Linked DNA regions of Salipiger abyssi. The protein of the gene in region 2 interacts with the protein of the main gene of each other region in a pairwise test. Links are inferred from orthologs where the notes say so. Each region holds a gene or a part of one and is shown on either strand. Other genes may lie near its edges.

Region 1 (3,011 bases), 2.1 Mb from region 2 along the record:
ATCCGGTCGCGCCAGTCGGTGTGGATTTCTCCGGACAGATAGACATTGAGCCCCATGGGCGGCCTCCCTCGTTGCGTTTCCCATGAGGTATGCGAGCCGGTCGCGGAAACAAGGCATCGCGTTGGGCATCGCGCCGGGAAGACTCCCCTTGCGAGACCGGAGCGGCTAGACTTCCCGTCATTGATTTCAGCGAAGGAGATTTTCCGATGGCCAAATTGCCCGTGATGAGCGCGGCGGAGCTGATCCGCGATGCCTATGCCAACGATCTCGGCGACCGCGTCCATACCGCCATAGATATTCGCGGCGTGCAGGCGTTCTACCTCAAGGACGGCACGCTGGTGATCCCCGGCACCAACGAGCTGTCGGACTGGTTCGATTTCAACCTGCAATTCGGCGGCAGGCCGATGGACGGGCACGGGTTCGAGGTGGTGCCGGGCGACAGCGGCGCGCTCTGGCATGGCGGGTTTCTGGAACACGCGCAGATCGTCTATACCTTCGCCAAGGGGCTGCGGCCGAAATTCATCGTCGGCCACAGCCTGGGCGCGGCTTCGGCGCAGATCGTCGGGGCCTCGCTGTCGACACCCACCATCGCCTTTGCCTCGCCGAAAACCTGCAAATCGCGCGGGCGCATGGCGGGGGAGGGCTGGGTGGTGAATATCTGCCGCATCGACGATACGGTCTGCCACGCGCCGCCGGCTTTCCTGGGCTTCCGAAATGTCGGCAGCCTCTACTGGCTGACCCCGGACGAGGCGAACCCGGGCGAGGATCACAAGATCGGCAACTACATGGAGCTGCTGAAGCTCAAACGCGTGCAGGAACGGGTGCCCACCGCCTGGCCGGCCTGAGCAAAGGCGGTTTCACGCTGATTTGCGCGGTCCTGCCCCTTTCGCGTACGCAAAAGCGGTCCTATAAGGGCCCCGGCTTGGGCTCGGGGAGAGTCGCGGGCCCATCCTAGTATTCGGGGCAGGACGCAGCATGTTTGGACTGGACAGACTCATGGGCGCCTTTTCGGCGGACATGGCCATCGACCTTGGGACGGCGAACACGCTGGTCTATGTCAAGGGACGGGGGGTGATCCTGTCTGAACCGTCGGTCGTCGCCTATCACGTCAAGGACGGCGTCAAGAAGGTGCTGGCCGTGGGCGAGGACGCCAAGCTGATGCTGGGCCGGACGCCGGGCAGCATCGAGGCCATCCGGCCGATGCGCGAGGGGGTGATCGCCGATTTCGACACCGCCGAGGAGATGATCAAGCACTTCATCCGCAAGGTGCACAAGCGCTCGACCTTCTCGAAACCCAAGATCATCGTCTGTGTCCCGCACGGCGCCACGCCGGTGGAGAAACGCGCGATCCGCCAGTCGGTTCTGAGCGCCGGGGCCCGCAAGGCAGGCCTTATCGCCGAGCCCATCGCAGCCGCCATCGGCGCCGGCATGCCGATCACCGATCCCACCGGCAACATGGTCGTGGATATCGGCGGCGGCACCACCGAGGTGGCCGTGCTGTCGCTGGGCGATATCGTCTATGCCCGCTCGATCCGCGTCGGCGGCGACCGCATGGACGAACATATCGTAAACTATCTGCGCCGCCAGCAGAACCTGCTGGTGGGCGAATCCACCGCCGAGCGCATCAAGACCTCCATCGGCACCGCGCGCATGCCCGATGACGGGCGCGGCAGCTCGATGCAGATCCGCGGTCGCGACCTGCTGAACGGCGTGCCCAAGGAAACCGAGATCAGCCAGGCGCAGGTCGCCGAGGCGCTCTCCGAACCGGTGCAGCAGATCTGCGAGGCGGTGATGACCGCGCTCGAAGCCACGCCGCCGGATCTCGCCGCCGACATCGTCGACCGGGGCGTGATGCTTACCGGGGGCGGTGCGCTGCTGGGCGATCTCGATCTGGCGCTGCGCGAGCAGACCGGGCTGGCGGTTTCCATCGCCGACGAGAGCCTCAACTGCGTGGCGCTCGGCACCGGCAAGGCGCTGGAATACGAAAAGCAGCTGCGCCACGCCATCGACTACGATTCGTGATCGGCATTTTGTGACGGCGGCCCCAAGCCTGCTATAAGGGGTTGAATGGCCAAGCACGGGACCAATTCCGAGGATTATGCCGGCCCGCTGAAGCGTCTGCTTCTGGCGGTTCTGCTGTTGTGCCTCGTGGGGCTCTTCATCTTCTGGCGCATCGACAGCCCGCGGGTCGAGCGCTTTCGGGCGCAGATCGTCGATGCGGTGATCCCCGGCTTCGACTGGGCCATGGCGCCCGTGACCGGCGCGGTGGGCATCCTGCGCGATTTCCAGAGCTACCAGCGCATCTACGACCAGAACCAGGAGCTGCGGCGCGAGCTGCGGCAGATGACCGCCTGGAAAGAGGCGGCGCTGCAACTGGAGCAGGAAAACGCCCGGCTGCGCGATCTCAACAATGTGCGTCTCGATCCGCGCCTTACCTATATCACCGGCGTGGTGCTGGCCGACAGCGGCTCGCCCTTCCGGCAGTCGGCGCTGATCAACGTGGGCTCGCGCGACGGCATCGTCGACGGCTGGGCGACCATGGACGGGATCGGGCTGGTGGGGCGGATCTCGGGCGTGGGGCCGAACACCTCCCGGGTGATCCTGCTGACCGATGCCACCAGCCGCATTCCCGCGATCATCCAGCCCTCCGGCCAGCGCGCGCTGGTCACCGGTGACAATTCCGCCGCGCCCCCCATCGACTTTCTCGAAGACGCCGATCAGGTCCGCCCCGGCGACCGCATCGTGACCTCCGGCGATGGCGAGGTGTTCCCGCCGGGCCTGCTCATCGGGCAGGTGGCCGAGGATCCGGGCGGGCGGCTGCGGGTGCGGCTGGCCGCCGATTACGAGCGGCTGGAATTCCTGCGCGTGCTGCGCGATCACGGCGCGCGCCGGGTGAGCGCGCCCTCGGCGCTGATCCTGCCGGAAATCGCGCCGGGCAGCGACAGCGCCGGCGGGGCGGAGCAGCCCGATGGCTGAGGCCCGTCCCGCGCGCATCTGGATCATGCGCGGCG
Region 2 (2,924 bases):
AAGGCGATGTGGAAATCCATGCTCAGCCCCTCGCCTTCCGGCGCCGGGCTCAGCCGGGCCCAGCCGCTGTCGGTCTTCACCTCGACGGGCTTGAGGATCTCGATGGCGCGCACCGGCGCATGCAGGCCGCGTACGCCGCGCGCCAGGATGCCGCGCACGAAGGGGGCGGCGGAACCATCGAGAATCGGCACTTCCGGACCGTCGATCTCGATCAGCGCGTTATGCACGCCGCAACCGGCCAGCGCGGCCATGACATGTTCGATGGTCGAGACCGCGACACCGGCGGCGTTGACGATGCGGGTGCAGAGCGGGGTCACCTCGACGGCGTCCCAGCGCGCGGGCACCAGCGTGTCGCCCAGCAGGATATCGGTCCGCTTGAACCAGATGCCGTGCTCGGCCATGGCCGGACGGATCGTCATACGCGCGGGCTTGCCGGAATGCAGGCCAACGCCTTGAAAGGTCACAGCGGAACGGAGTGTCGTCTGCACGTGGATCACCTCGGTCTTCGGAACCCGCCTCCCCAATAGGCGGCTTCTTCGAGCTTGGAGATATAGACGCCCCCCTGTCATCTCAAATCAAAGATTGTAACCGCCTGAAACATCGCCGTAACGCGATGCGCGAAACCCCGCGCAGCTTTGAAAATCGCCTCGGAACCCACTGTTATAGAATAGAAAAACGCCCCGAAATCGGGGGCGTTCCCATCCGCTTTCGCGAGAAAATCAGTTCGCCTGACGCCGCAGGAAGGCGGGAATTTCAATCCGGTCCTGATCCTGCGCCTCTTCCGGATCCGACACCGGTGCCGGCTGATGAGCCTGAACCGGCGGCTGCTGGCGGCGCGGCGCGGGCGCCGCTTCCTGGGCATGGCCGGTCATGCGGTTGATCAGCGAGTTGATGCCAAAGCGCGGCTTGTCGCCCTCGGTTCCGCGCGCGGCCCCCGCAGGCTGCTGCGGCTGCATCTGACGCGGCGCCTGCGCCTGCCCTGCCGCCTGCTGGCGGTTGCGCGCGGCGGCGGCCTGAAGCCGGGCCATGGTGTCCGGCGAAGGCGTGCCCGGCGTCGGCGCGCGCGGCGCGACAAAGGTTTCGGGCTCGGCTTCGAGCGCGTCGGGCTGCGGCTGGAACTGCGCCACCTGCGGACGGTAGGCCGGCGGCGGCAGATCGTCCTGGGCCTGGGCCGCGGCGGGGGCCGGCTCTTCGAAGAGGCTCTCCGCAGGCTCTTGCGCGTGGCGCTCGCTCTCCAGCGACTCAAAGAGCGACGGCTCGTCCTCCTCGTATTCCGGCTCTGCCACCTGCGCGGCAACCGGGGCCGGCGCGGGTTTCGGTGCCGGAGCCGGGGCCTGTGCCGGCGCGGGAGCCGGTGCGGCGGCAGCCGGGGCCGGCGCTTCATCGGTCATGGTCGGCTTCAGCGGCTCCGACAGTTTGCGGCGCGGCACCGGGATATCGTTCTGCACGGCGGTGGCGTCGATGCCGGTGGCGACGACGGAGACGCGCATCACGCCTTCCATGCTGTCATCCAGCGTCGAGCCGACGATGATATTGGCGTCGGCATCCACTTCCTCGCGGATGCGGTTGGCCGCCTCGTCGAGTTCGAACAGCGTCAGGTCGTGGCCGCCTGTGATGTTGATCAGCACGCCCTTCGCGCCCTTCAGCGAAATCTCGTCGAGCAGCGGGTTCGCTATAGCCTTCTCGGCCGCCTGGATCGCGCGTTCCTCGCCCTCGGCCTCGCCGGTGCCCATCATCGCCTTGCCCATCTCGTCCATCACCGAGCGGACATCGGCGAAGTCGAGGTTGATCAGGCCCGGGCGCACCATCAGGTCGGAAATGCCCTTCACACCTTGATAAAGCACATTGTCGGCAAGCGAGAACGCCTCGGTGAAGGTGGTCTTTTCGTTGGCCAGACGGAACAGGTTCTGGTTCGGAATGATGATCAGCGTGTCGACGACCTTTTGCAGCGCCTCGACGCCGTCCTCGGCCTGACGCATGCGCTTGGCGCCTTCGAACTGGAAGGGCTTGGTCACCACGCCGACGGTCAGCACGCCCAGCTCGCGCGCGGCCTGCGCGATGATCGGGGCTGCACCGGTGCCGGTGCCGCCGCCCATGCCGGCGGTGATGAAGCACATATGCGCGCCGGCCAGGTGATCGACGATCTGCTCGATGCTCTCCTCGGCGGCGGCGGCGCCCACGGAAGCCCGCGCACCGGCGCCCAGCCCCTCGGTCACCTTCACGCCCAGCTGCACCTTGTTATGCGCCATGGACTGTTGCAGCGCCTGCGCGTCGGTGTTCGCGGTGACGAAATCCACGCCCTCGAGCTGCTGGGTGATCATGTTGTTGACGGCGTTGCCGCCGGCACCGCCCACGCCGAAGACCGTAATCCGGGGCTTCAGCTCTTCCTGGCCGGGCATCGAGAGGTTGAGTGTCATATGCTGGTCCGCCTGTCTTTTATGACTTGTTTGCACGCCTGTCCTGCGCCTTTGCGAGCAATTCTTACCGATATCTGACGGGTCGGTCACGTAAAAAACGCAGATTCGCCACGAAATATAGGGGATTCTGGGGCCGTCCGCGCGGGATTTCGCCGAAACCGCTAGATTTTGCGGCCTGCGCGCATCCACGCGCAACAGACCTCGGGCGGCACACCGGGATCACGGGTGCCGTCAGGGTGTTTCGCTCGCAATTTTCCGGGAAGTCTGCCCGACAACCCTCACCTCTGCGTCTTGTGCACAGATCTGTGGATAAGCTAGCAGAGTCGCGCTCCGCCGTCACCCCGGTATCTGTGGCGAAACGCGCGGATTTTCGCGCGCCCCGCCCTTTCATCTTTCTTCAAATACTCAAAAAAAACATCCCGCCCGCGCCACGGGCGCCGCCGCTCACCAGTTGTCGCGGAACCATTTCACCGCGCGTTTCAGCGAGCGCGCCGGGTATTTGTCGAC
Region 3 (2,993 bases), 1.3 Mb from region 2 along the record:
CGAGAATCCGCACCTCGGCGGTTTCGCTCGCGAGGTTCACATTGGCCGACAGCACCCCCGGCACCGCGTTCAGCGCCTTTTCGACGCGGTTCACGCAGGAGGCGCAGCTCATGCCCTCGATCGCCAGCTTCACCTGGGCCTCGCGCGCCGGGTAGCCGGCGCTTTTCAGCGCGTCGCGCAGCGTGGCAAGTCCCGCCGTGCCCTCGACCTTCGCCATCTTGCTGGCGAGGTTCACGCTCGCCTCGTCGACCCCCGGCACCGCGGCCAGCGCCTTCTGCGCACGGCCGGCACAGCCGCCGCAATTCAGCTTGGTCACCTCGAAACGTATGCTCTGGCCAGCCATGACCCGACTCCCGAAATCTGTCTATGGCCGGGATATACTCCTTCCAGTCACTGGAAGGTCAAGGGGCAGCGCAGCCGCTCCCGGCATTCCTCGCACAGAAGCGGCAGGCCCATGCGCTCGCCCGCCGCCACCAGCGGCAGGATCGCCTGCGGCGTGACCAGCATCGTCGCCTCGGCCAGCGCGAGATCGCGGTCCTGCTCCGATGCGAGCAGCACGAACCGGGCCAGGCTGCGCTCGTCGTCGCTGACGCCCTGGGCATCGGCGGGCAAGATCAGCGGCGCGTGCCAGCCGTGGCGGTGCAGCAGCGCCATGAGCTGCTCGAACCCGCCGACACAGTAACGCGCCCGCGCCGTGCCAAGCACATCCGCCAGCGCGGCCTCGAGCCGCGCGGGATCGTGGCGCTGCCGCAGCATCTGCACCACACGCCATTCCGGCGCCCGCATCGCGGGGCCGAGGGGTTCGAACCATTCGTGACGCATGTGTCTCCTCCAGCCAGACAACGCCCAGATTCCGGGCTCACCCGCGATGGGCTGGCTGGACAGGAAAAACCTGACTTATTTTATCGGATAAATCAAGCGCTCCCGCCGACACCCGCCTCGGCGGCGATCTGGGCGCGGGATTTCCGGGCGCGTTCGGTGGCGGATTTCAGCTGACCGCAGGCCGCCATGATATCCTCGCCGCGCGGTGTGCGGATCGGCGAGGCATAGCCCGCCTTGTGCACGATGTCGGCGAATCGCTCGATCCGCTCCCAGTCCGAGCGCTGATAGGGCGCGCCGGGCCATTCGTTGAAGGGGATGAGGTTGATCTTGGCCGGAATGCCCTTGATCAGGTTGATCAGCCGGCGCGCATCGGCGTCGCTGTCGTTCACATCCTTGAGCATCACGTATTCAAAGGTGATGCGCTCGGAGTTCGACAGGCGCGGATATTCGCGCAGCGCGTTCAGCAGCTCTTCGATGTTCCAGCGCTTGTTGATCGGCACCAGCTTGTTGCGGGTCTCGTCGGTGGTGGCGTGAAAGCTCACCGCCATGAGACAGCCGATCTCCTCGGCGCAGCGGGCGATCTCCGGCACCACGCCAGAGGTCGAGAGCGTGATGCGGCGGCGCGACAGCGCGATGCCCTCGCCATCCATGGCGATCTTCATCGCGTCGCGCACATTGTCGAAATTATAAAGCGGCTCGCCCATGCCCATCAGCACGATGTTGGACAGCAGCCGCGGCCCGTTCTCTCCGGTGCCGGTGCCCGGCGCGGGCCATTCGTCCAGATCGTCGCGCGCCAGCATGATCTGGCCGACGATCTCTCCGGCGGTCAGGTTGCGCACCAGCTTCTGCGTGCCTGTGTGGCAGAAGGAACAGGTCAGCGTGCAGCCCACCTGGGACGAGATGCACAGCGTGCCCCGGTCGGTTTCGGGGATATAGACCACCTCGACCTCATGGCCGCCGGCAATGCGCACGAGATATTTCCGCGTGCCATCCGCCGAGACCTGTTTCGAGACGATCTCGGGCAGCGCGATCTGGAAATTGGCATCCAGCCTGGCACGGTAGTCTTTCGCCAGGTTGGTCATCTGGGCGAAATCGCGCACGCCCCAGTGATAGAGCCATTGCCAGATCTGGTTGACCCGCATCTTCGCCTGCTTCTCGGGCGTGCCGATCTCGATCAGCGCCGCGCGCAGCCCGTCGCGGGTGAGACCTATGAGGTTCACCTTGCCGCCCTCCGGCTGCTTGCGGGGAATCGTCACCACGTCCTGCGTGATCGGCGCATCTGCGGCCATCTCGGTCGTCCTTTGGCTGAGGAAGCCTGCTCCATACAGGATTCGTGCTGAGAAACAAAGGGGCGGTAGGGCGCGGTTTCAAGACCCGGCCATTGCCGCGCTCGCCCGGCCTCGCGCAGATTTTGCGTATTTGGAAAGAGAAGAAACACAAGGCGCGCACCTGCCACCTTCTTCTCTTTGACAAATACGCCTGCTGAAACCATCCGGCCCGCGCCCCGCCCAAGACAACGTGCGACCCCGTAGGGTGGGCAATCTTGCCCACCGCACCCCCTAGAACCGCTCCAGCAACCGCTCCAGATACTCAAGCTCCGCCTCGGGGCGCTCGCCCTCACCGCTGCGGCGGCGGATCTCGTCGAGCAGTTCGCGGGCGCGACGATAGACATCCTCGTCCTGCACCATGTTCTCATCGGTGCCGATCTGACCGTTCGCGCCCGAATTGCGCCCCAGCGGATCGCGCTGCTGGCCCGGGTTGCCGCCCTGCGCCTGGCCCTGCTGACCCTGATTCTGCTGTTGCTGCTGCGCCATCGCCTCGCCGAGATTGCGCATGCCCTCGCGCAGCGCCTCCATCGCCTGACTCTGCTGGTCGATCGCCCCGGCGAGATCGTCCTCGCGCAGCGCTTCCTCGGCGCCGTCCATCGCCTCTTCGGCACGGCGCAGCGCGTCACGCGCCGCCTCGCCCGGCTCGGTTCCGGCGCCGGGCAGGTTCTGACGCTGACGATTCAGCTCGCCGCGCAGCGCCTGCTGGCGGTCGGCAAGGCTGTCTCCCAGCGACTGCTGGCCGCCCTGCCCCTGCTGACCCTGTTCGGTGCCCTGACCCTGGCCCTGCTGCTGACCCTGACCGTCGCGCCCCTCTTCGCCATCGCGGCCCTGACCCTGACCGGA

Evidence for each region. Proteins that work in one complex are often made in the same cells at the same time.
Region 1: the proteins of ftsZ (region 2) and Ga0080574_RS16105 interact in binary tests that used the Escherichia coli proteins (3 or more experiments, as listed by UniProt). The link is inferred for Salipiger abyssi from one-to-one orthologs.
Region 3: the proteins of ftsZ (region 2) and rlmN interact in binary tests that used the Escherichia coli proteins (3 or more experiments, as listed by UniProt). The link is inferred for Salipiger abyssi from one-to-one orthologs.

The regions. Positions count from the first base shown.
Region 1 is NZ_CP015093.1:2,583,133-2,586,143, forward strand. What follows is about bases 56-2,998. They hold Ga0080574_RS16105 (rod shape-determining protein), read left to right. Parts: upstream 56-975; coding sequence 976-2,022; downstream 2,023-2,998. Other genes in these bases: Ga0080574_RS16095 (YtoQ family protein), read right to left, coding at 56-56; Ga0080574_RS16100 (alpha/beta hydrolase family protein), read left to right, coding at 207-845; mreC (rod shape-determining protein MreC), read left to right, coding at 2,068-2,976; Ga0080574_RS16115 (rod shape-determining protein MreD), read left to right, coding at 2,969-2,998. In the rest of the region: more of Ga0080574_RS16095, read right to left, coding at 1-55; more of Ga0080574_RS16115, read left to right, coding at 2,999-3,011. UniProt on the Escherichia coli protein: Forms membrane-associated dynamic filaments that are essential for cell shape determination. Acts by regulating cell wall synthesis and cell elongation, and thus cell shape.
Region 2 is NZ_CP015093.1:503,048-505,971, forward strand. Bases 69-2,924 are described here. They hold ftsZ (cell division protein FtsZ), read right to left. Parts: upstream 2,418-2,924; coding sequence 720-2,417; downstream 69-719. Other genes in these bases: lpxC (UDP-3-O-acyl-N-acetylglucosamine deacetylase), read right to left, coding at 69-488; ftsA (cell division protein FtsA), read right to left, coding at 2,862-2,924. Also shown: more of lpxC, read right to left, coding at 1-68. UniProt on the Escherichia coli protein: Essential cell division protein that forms a contractile ring structure (Z ring) at the future cell division site. The regulation of the ring assembly controls the timing and the location of cell division.
Region 3 is NZ_CP015093.1:1,766,432-1,769,424, reverse strand. The notes cover bases 14-2,938. They hold rlmN (dual-specificity RNA methyltransferase RlmN), read right to left. Parts: upstream 2,112-2,938; coding sequence 915-2,111; downstream 14-914. Other genes in these bases: Ga0080574_RS12115 (TIGR02302 family protein), read right to left, coding at 2,382-2,938; Ga0080574_RS12125 (hypothetical protein), read right to left, coding at 391-822; Ga0080574_RS12130 (heavy metal translocating P-type ATPase), read right to left, coding at 14-343. In the rest of the region: more of Ga0080574_RS12130, read right to left, coding at 1-13; more of Ga0080574_RS12115, read right to left, coding at 2,939-2,993.